Linked DNA regions of Lichenicola cladoniae. Each later gene encodes a partner of the first gene's protein in a complex. Links are inferred from orthologs where the notes say so. Each region holds a gene or a part of one and is shown on either strand. Other genes may lie near its edges. The genes, in order: secA and secY.

Region 1 (3,664 bases):
GAGGCCACGATCGGGTTGGCGGGCTTGGCGTCGCCGGAAGCAGGGGCTGCGGCAGCCGGCGTGGTGGCAGCCTCCTTCTTGTGAGGGGCCGCATAGGCCGAGAGCGGCGAAAGGGCGGAGGCAGAAGCAAGCAGGGTCGCTGCCGTGATGGCAGCAACCGGGCGGGAAAGCCGCATTGGACGAAAACCTCGAATGATCCGAGGCCCGACAATGCCAAAAGCCGGAGGTCCTCACAAGCAAGCGAGTTCGAGGCATGTTCGGACGTGCATTGACCGGTGGCGGCGGCGGTCCTATCCCGGACCGGCGCGATGCCGGCTCACGCGGGGCCGAACCACCACCAGCGTGCCGAGCCTTGGTCGTATCCGGGGGCATGGCCATATCCGGTGGACGCAGAGCGCCATTCGGAAGGCCTTCATGTTCGCAAGTCTCGCCCGCACCCTGTTCGGCTCAGCCAACGATCGCTCGCTCAAGGCGCACCAGCGCCGGGTGCCGGAGATCAACGTGCTGGAGCCGGCGATCCAGGCGCTCGACGATCAGGCCCTGGCCGGCAAGACCCAGGAGTTCCGCACCCGCATCGCCGGCGGCACCAGCCTCGACGAACTGCTGCCCGAGGCGTTCGCGGTGGTGCGCGAGGCCTCCCGCCGCGTGCTGGGCATGCGCCATTTCGATGTGCAGCTGGTCGGCGGCATGGTGCTGCATTCCGGCCGCATCGCCGAGATGCGCACCGGCGAGGGCAAGACCCTGGTCGGCACCCTGCCGGTGTATCTGAACGCACTCGCCGGCAAGGGCGTGCACGTGGTGACCGTCAACGACTACCTGGCGCGGCGCGATTCCGAGGAGATGGGGCAGCTCTACGCCTTCCTCGGCCTGTCGACCGGGGTGATCGTGCCGAACGTGCCCGACGAGGAACGCCGGGCCGCCTACGCCGCCGACGTCACCTACGGCACCAACAACGAGTTCGGCTTCGACTACCTGCGCGACAACATGAAGTACCGGCTGCAGGACATGGTGCAGCGGCCGTTCAACTACGCCATCGTCGACGAGGTGGATTCCATCCTGATCGACGAGGCGCGGACCCCTCTGATCATCTCCGGTCCGGCCGAGGACAGCTCCGACCTCTATCGCAGCGTGGACCTGCTGGTCGCCGAACTGGCCAAGGACCCGGCCACCTTCGACAAGGACGAGAAGTTCCGCAGCGTCATCCTGACCGAGCACGGCACCGAGACCATCGAGGAGATGCTGCGCCAGGCCGGCATCGTCACCGAGGGCGGGCTGTACGACGTGTCCAACATCTCGGTGGTGCATCACGTGCAGCAGTCGCTGCGGGCGCACACGCTGTTCTCGCGGGACGTCGACTACATCGTGCGTGCCGGCAAGGTGGTGATCATCGACGAGTTCACCGGCCGCATGATGGAGGGCAGGCGCTACGGCGACGGGCTGCACCAGGCGCTGGAGGCGAAGGAGCACCAGGAGATCCAGCAGGAGAACCAGACGCTCGCCTCGATCACCTTCCAGAATTATTTCCGCCTCTATCCGAAGCTGTCCGGCATGACCGGCACGGCGATGACCGAGGCCGACGAGTTCAACGAAATCTACAAGCTCGACGTGGTCGAGATCCCGACCAACGTGCCGGTGATCCGGCTCGACGGCGACGACGAGGTCTATCTCAGCGAGACCGACAAGTTCAATTCGGTCACCACGCTGATCGAGGAAGTCACGAAAACCGGCCAGCCGATCCTGGTCGGCACCACCTCGATCGAAAAGAGCGAGCAGCTTTCCGCGCTGCTGCATGAACGCAGGATTCCGCACAACGTGCTGAACGCGCGCTTCCACGAGATGGAGGCGACGATCATCGCGCAGGCCGGCGCGCCCGGCGCGATCACCATCGCGACCAACATGGCCGGGCGCGGCACCGACATCAAACTCGGCGGCAACGTCGAGATGCGTGTGCGCCAGGAGCTGCACGATCTCGAGGAACCCGAGCTCACGGCACGGGAGATGGCGTTGCGCGAGCAGGTCGCCGGCTTCCATGGCGTGGTCAAGGAAGCCGGCGGACTGTTCGTGATCGGCACCGAGCGACACGAGAGCCGCCGCATCGACAACCAGCTGCGTGGACGTTCGGGACGCCAGGGCGATCCGGGCGCGTCGCGGTTCTTCCTGTCGCTGCAGGACGATCTGATGCGCATCTTCGGCTCCGACCGTATGGCCGGCATGCTGCAGAAGATGGGCCTCAAGGCCGGCGAGGCGATCATCCATCCCTGGATCAACCGGGCGCTGGAGAAGGCACAGAAGAAGGTCGAGGCGCGCAACTTCGACACCCGCAAGAACCTGCTGAAATACGACGACGTGAACAACAGCCAGCGCAAGGAAGTCTATGCGCAGCGCAAGGAGTTCATGTCGTCCGAGGATGTCTCCGACATCGTCACCACCATGCGCAACGAGCTGGCCGACCAGATGGTGCGGGCCCGCATTCCAGAAAAGGCGTTCGCCGAGCAGTGGTCGAGTGCCGAGCTCGCCGAGGACCTGAAGCGCGTCCTGTCGCTCGACCTGCCGATCGAGGCCTGGGCGAAGGAGGACGGCATCGGCCTCGAGGAGGTGATGCAGCGGGTCGAGCAGGCGGCGGCACAGGCGGCGGCTGCAAAAGCCGCCAATTTCGGCCCGGCGGTGATGCGCTACATCGAGAAGCAGCTGCTGCTGAGCACCCTGGACACGGTCTGGAAGGAGCATCTGCTGCTGCTGGACCAGCTTCGCCAGGGCATCAGCCTGCGCGCGTACGGCCAGAAGGACCCGCTCAACGAGTACAAGAACGAGGCGTTCTCGCTGTTCAACGTCATGCTCGACGAACTACGCGAGCGGGTGACGGCGATGCTGTCCCGCGTCGAGGTGATGCCGCCGGCCGACGATCCGTTCCCGGGCCAGACGCTCGACGGGCTGGTCGCCGTGCATCCGGAGCCGCCCGGTGCGATCGAGGCGATGCATCCGGGTCCTGCCATGTTCTCCGATAGCGGGATGGGCAGTGCCAGCCTCCAGGAAACGATGGAGCCGCCGCCGGAATCCGTCCGGCTGGCCCCGTCGCATCCGCACCTCACCGCCGATCCCGCGACCTGGGTGGATACACCGCGAAACGCGTCCTGCCCGTGCGGGTCGGGCAACAAGTACAAGCATTGCCACGGCCGCGTCGCCTGATTCGCGCCGCGGCTGATTAGAGAAGCACCATGGCGGGTCATTCCCAGTTCAAGAACATCATGCACCGCAAGGGCGCGCAGGACGCGCGCCGGGCGCGGTCGTTCGCCCGTGCCATCCGGGAGATCACCGTCGCGGCGCGCTCCGGCCTGCCGGACCCGAGCACGAACTCGCGTCTGCGTGCCGCGATCTCGGCCGCGCAGAAGGTGAACATGCCCAAGGACACCGTCGAGCGGGCGATCAAGAAGGCAGCCGGGTCCGGCGGTGGCGACGACTATGTCGAGGTCCGCTACGAGGGCTACGGACCGGCGGGAGTCGCGGTGATCGTCGAGACGCTCACCGATAATCGCAATCGTACCGCGTCCGACGTACGCACGGCGTTCTCCAAGCATGGCGGCAGCCTCGGAGAGACGAACTCGGTATCGTTCATGTTCACCAGGCTCGGCGTGGTGAACTACCTGCCCGGTGCCGGGTCCGAGGA
Region 2 (3,151 bases), 610 kb from region 1 along the record:
CACCACCTGGTTAAGGTGGGGGATTGACATGGAACTGAACCAACTCCGCGACAACGACGGCGCGCACTACCGCAAGAAGCGGCTTGGACGCGGCATCGGCTCCGGCAAGGGCAAGACCTCCGGCCGAGGTGTCAAAGGTCAGAAGGCACGTGAAGGCGTCTCGCTAAATGGATTCGAGGGCGGTCAGCTCCCGATCTATCGGCGTCTGCCGAAGCGCGGCTTCAAGAACATCTTCCGCAAGGTGTATGCGCCGATCAACCTCGACACGATCGAGCAGGCTTTCGTGGACGGCAAGCTTGCCGCCGGCGAGACCGTCACCGAGGAGAGCCTGCACAAGGCCGGCCTGATCGGAAGCGGCAAGTATGCCGGTATCCGGTTGCTGGCCAGCGGCGAGCTGACGCGTGCGGTGACGTTCGAGCTGTCCGGCGCCTCGGTGTCTGCCATCGCGGCGGTCGAGAAAGCCGGCGGGTCGGTCAAGACCACCGTCGTCAAGAAGGTCAAGCCGGAAGCATGAAGGCCTTAGGGCCGGGTCGGGGCATGTCTCCTCCCGGCCTTCCGGATCTCTCTGTTTCAGGTTGCTTCAACCGACATCCGAGCTAAACAGACAGCGCCCCCGCGGAATCCCCGCAGCGGCGCTGTTCTTGTGAAAGGGACGCGCGCATGGCCTCCGCGGCCGAGCAGCTTGCAGCCAATATGAACCTCAGCACCTTCTCGAAGGCGACTGAGCTCAAGAAACGCATCTGGTTTACCCTTGGCGCGCTGATCGTCTATCGCCTCGGCACCTACATTCCCGTTCCGGGTGTGGATGCACGGGTCATGGGTCAGCTGCTGTCGCAGAACCAGGGCGGCATCCTGGGCATGTTCGACATGTTCTCGGGTGGCGCACTCGGTCGAATGACCGTGTTTGCGCTGAACATCATGCCGTACATCAGCGCGTCCATCATCGTGCAGCTGATGTCGTCCGCGATCCCCACCCTCGAGGCGATCAAGAAGGAGGGTGAGTCCGGGCGCAAGAAGCTCAACCAGTATACCCGCTACCTGACCGTGCTGATCGCACTGTTCCAGGCCTACGGCATATCGGTCGGGCTGGAGAACATGCACGGCGTCGGCGGCACGTCGGCGGTCATCGATCCGGGGATGTTCTTCCGTTTTTCCTGCGTGGTGACGCTGGTCGGGGGCACGATGTTCCTGATGTGGCTCGGCGAGCAGATCACGTCGCGCGGCGTCGGCAACGGAATCTCGCTGATCATCTTCGCCGGTATCGTCGCCAACCTGCCGCATGCGCTCGCGACCCTGTTCCAGCTTGGCTACACCGGTGGATTGTCGCCGGTGTTCGTCGTGTTGTTCCTGGTGCTGGCCGCGGCGGTGATCGCGTTCATCGTGTTCATGGAGAGCGCCCAGCGACGGGTGGTGATCCAGTATCCCAAGCGCCAGGTCGGAAACCGGATGTCGGGTGGCGAATCGAGCCACATGCCGCTCAAGGTGAACACCGCCGGCGTCATCCCGCCGATCTTCGCGAGTTCGGTGCTCCTGATCCCGGTCACGATCTCCGGCTTCGCGTCCGGCAACGCCAACATGCCGCACTGGCTCAGCTTCCTGGCCCAGGAACTCGGGCAGGGACAGCCGCTCTACATGCTGTTCTATGCGGCGATGATCCTGTTCTTCTCATTCTTCTATGCGGCCGTGGCGTTCAATCCGGTCGAGACCGCCGACAATCTGCGCAAGCAGGGTGGCTTCATTCCGGGGATCCGGCCCGGCGCGAACACGTCCGACTATCTCGACCGCATCCTGGTCAGGCTGACCACGATCGGCGCGCTCTACCTGGTGGTGGTGTGCCTGCTGCCGCAAATCCTGATCAGCCGCTACAACGTGCCGTTCTACTTCGGCGGCACCAGCCTGATCATCATCGTCTCGGTCACCATGGATACCGTGACGCAGATCCAGTCCCACCTGCTGGCGCACCAGTATGAAGGCCTGATCCGCAAGTCTCGCGGACGGACGAGAATTCGGTGAACCTGATCTTTCTCGGCCCGCCAGGTGCGGGCAAGGGGACCCAGGCAAAGCGCCTGGAGACCCTGCACGGTATCATCCAGATATCGACCGGCGACATGCTCCGGGCCGAAGTCCAGGGCGGTACCGAGATCGGGCGCCAAGCCAAGGCTGTCATGGATTCAGGCAACCTTGTGTCCGACGAGATCCTGATTGCCATGCTCGGCGCCAGGATCGTTCGACCGGATTGTGCCAGGGGGTTCATCCTGGATGGGTTCCCCCGTACGACGGTGCAGGCGGAAGCGCTGGACCTGTTGCTGGCGCGACTCGGGCTGAAGCTCGATGCCGTACTGTCACTGCAGGTGGACGAGGCGGAACTGACCGAGCGAATCGCCGGCCGGTACACCTGCGCAAAATGCGGCGCCGGCTATCACGACAGCTTCAAGCGTCCTCGCGTCGAGAACACCTGTGATGTCTGTGGCAGCCACGAGTTCACACGACGTGACGACGACAAGCGCGAGACGGTGGCGGCCAGGCTGGATGCCTACCGGGACCAGACGGCGCCGATCCTGCCGCATTACGCGGCTCAGGGCCTGGTACACACGATCGATGGCATGGCCAACATCGACACCGTCAGTGCCGCAATCGATGCAGCTCTTGCAAAGACGCATAAAAGGTGATCATCACGCAAAGTTGATCCAGTTTCGTTGACTCAGGGTGTGCCGACGCTATAGTGCGCGCCCTCAGCCAAGCGTTCCGCGGACGTCCATTTCGGATGCCCTGGAGCTTGGCAAAATCCGATCATCCGGGAGCAGACCGTTCGCGGTTTCGCTCGTGAGACGAAGACTTCTCCCGGGTGCGGGATGAATTTCATGCCTGGCGGCAGCCGGGGTATCAGGCCGGGCAGGTTGCCGGGCGGACGAGGAGTGACTGGCGTGGCGCGTATTGCCGGCGTGAATATCCCGACCACAAAGCGTGTGGTTATCGGCCTGACCTATATCTTCGGGATTGGTCCGACCAAGGCGAAGCAGATCTGCACCCAGCTGGCGATTCCTGCCGAGCGCCGGGTCAACGAGCTGTCCGATGACGAGATCCTCCACATTCGCGAACTGATCGATCGTGACTACCGCGTCGAGGGTGACCTTCGTCGTGAACTGTCGAT

The links.
Region 2: the proteins of secA (region 1) and secY are in contact, whole or in part, in a crystal structure (PDB 3DIN), measured with the Thermotoga maritima proteins. The link is inferred for Lichenicola cladoniae from one-to-one orthologs. Residues at the interface, in WP_004082002.1 of Thermotoga maritima: Glu261, Ala262, Arg263, Lys300, Ala301, Arg302, Thr303, Ile304, Ile305, Leu323, Tyr324, Asp325, Pro326, Val329, Ser330, Tyr333, Ile336, Lys340, Phe345, Val349, Glu363, Phe364, Tyr374, Ser375, Gly376, Gly377, Glu393, Ile395, Thr482, Ser483; in WP_004081795.1 of Thermotoga maritima: Glu108, Gly109, Glu110, Glu111, Ala236, Glu237, Arg238, Arg239, Ile240, Thr241, Ile242, Gln243, Tyr244, Ala245, Arg246, Arg247, Val248, Thr249, Gly250, Arg251, Arg252, Val253, Tyr254, Gly256, Ala257, Ser258, Thr259, Tyr260, Leu261, Pro262.

What each region holds. Positions count from the first base shown.
Region 1 is NZ_CP053708.1:1,770,009-1,773,672, forward strand. Bases 38-3,386 are described here. They hold secA (preprotein translocase subunit SecA), read left to right. Parts: upstream 38-414; coding sequence 415-3,186; downstream 3,187-3,386. Other genes in these bases: HN018_RS08140 (peptidylprolyl isomerase), read right to left, coding at 38-176; HN018_RS08150 (YebC/PmpR family DNA-binding transcriptional regulator), read left to right, coding at 3,216-3,386. Outside these bases: more of HN018_RS08140, read right to left, coding at 1-37; more of HN018_RS08150, read left to right, coding at 3,387-3,664. UniProt on the Escherichia coli protein: Required for protein export, interacts with the SecYEG preprotein conducting channel.
Region 2 is NZ_CP053708.1:1,156,696-1,159,846, forward strand. The notes cover bases 1-2,836. They hold secY (preprotein translocase subunit SecY), read left to right. Parts: upstream 1-660; coding sequence 661-2,013; downstream 2,014-2,836. Other genes in these bases: rpmD (50S ribosomal protein L30), read left to right, coding at 1-27; rplO (50S ribosomal protein L15), read left to right, coding at 29-514; HN018_RS05305 (adenylate kinase), read left to right, coding at 2,010-2,669. In the rest of the region: rpsM (30S ribosomal protein S13), read left to right, coding at 2,925-3,151. UniProt on the Escherichia coli protein: The central subunit of the protein translocation channel SecYEG. Consists of two halves formed by TMs 1-5 and 6-10.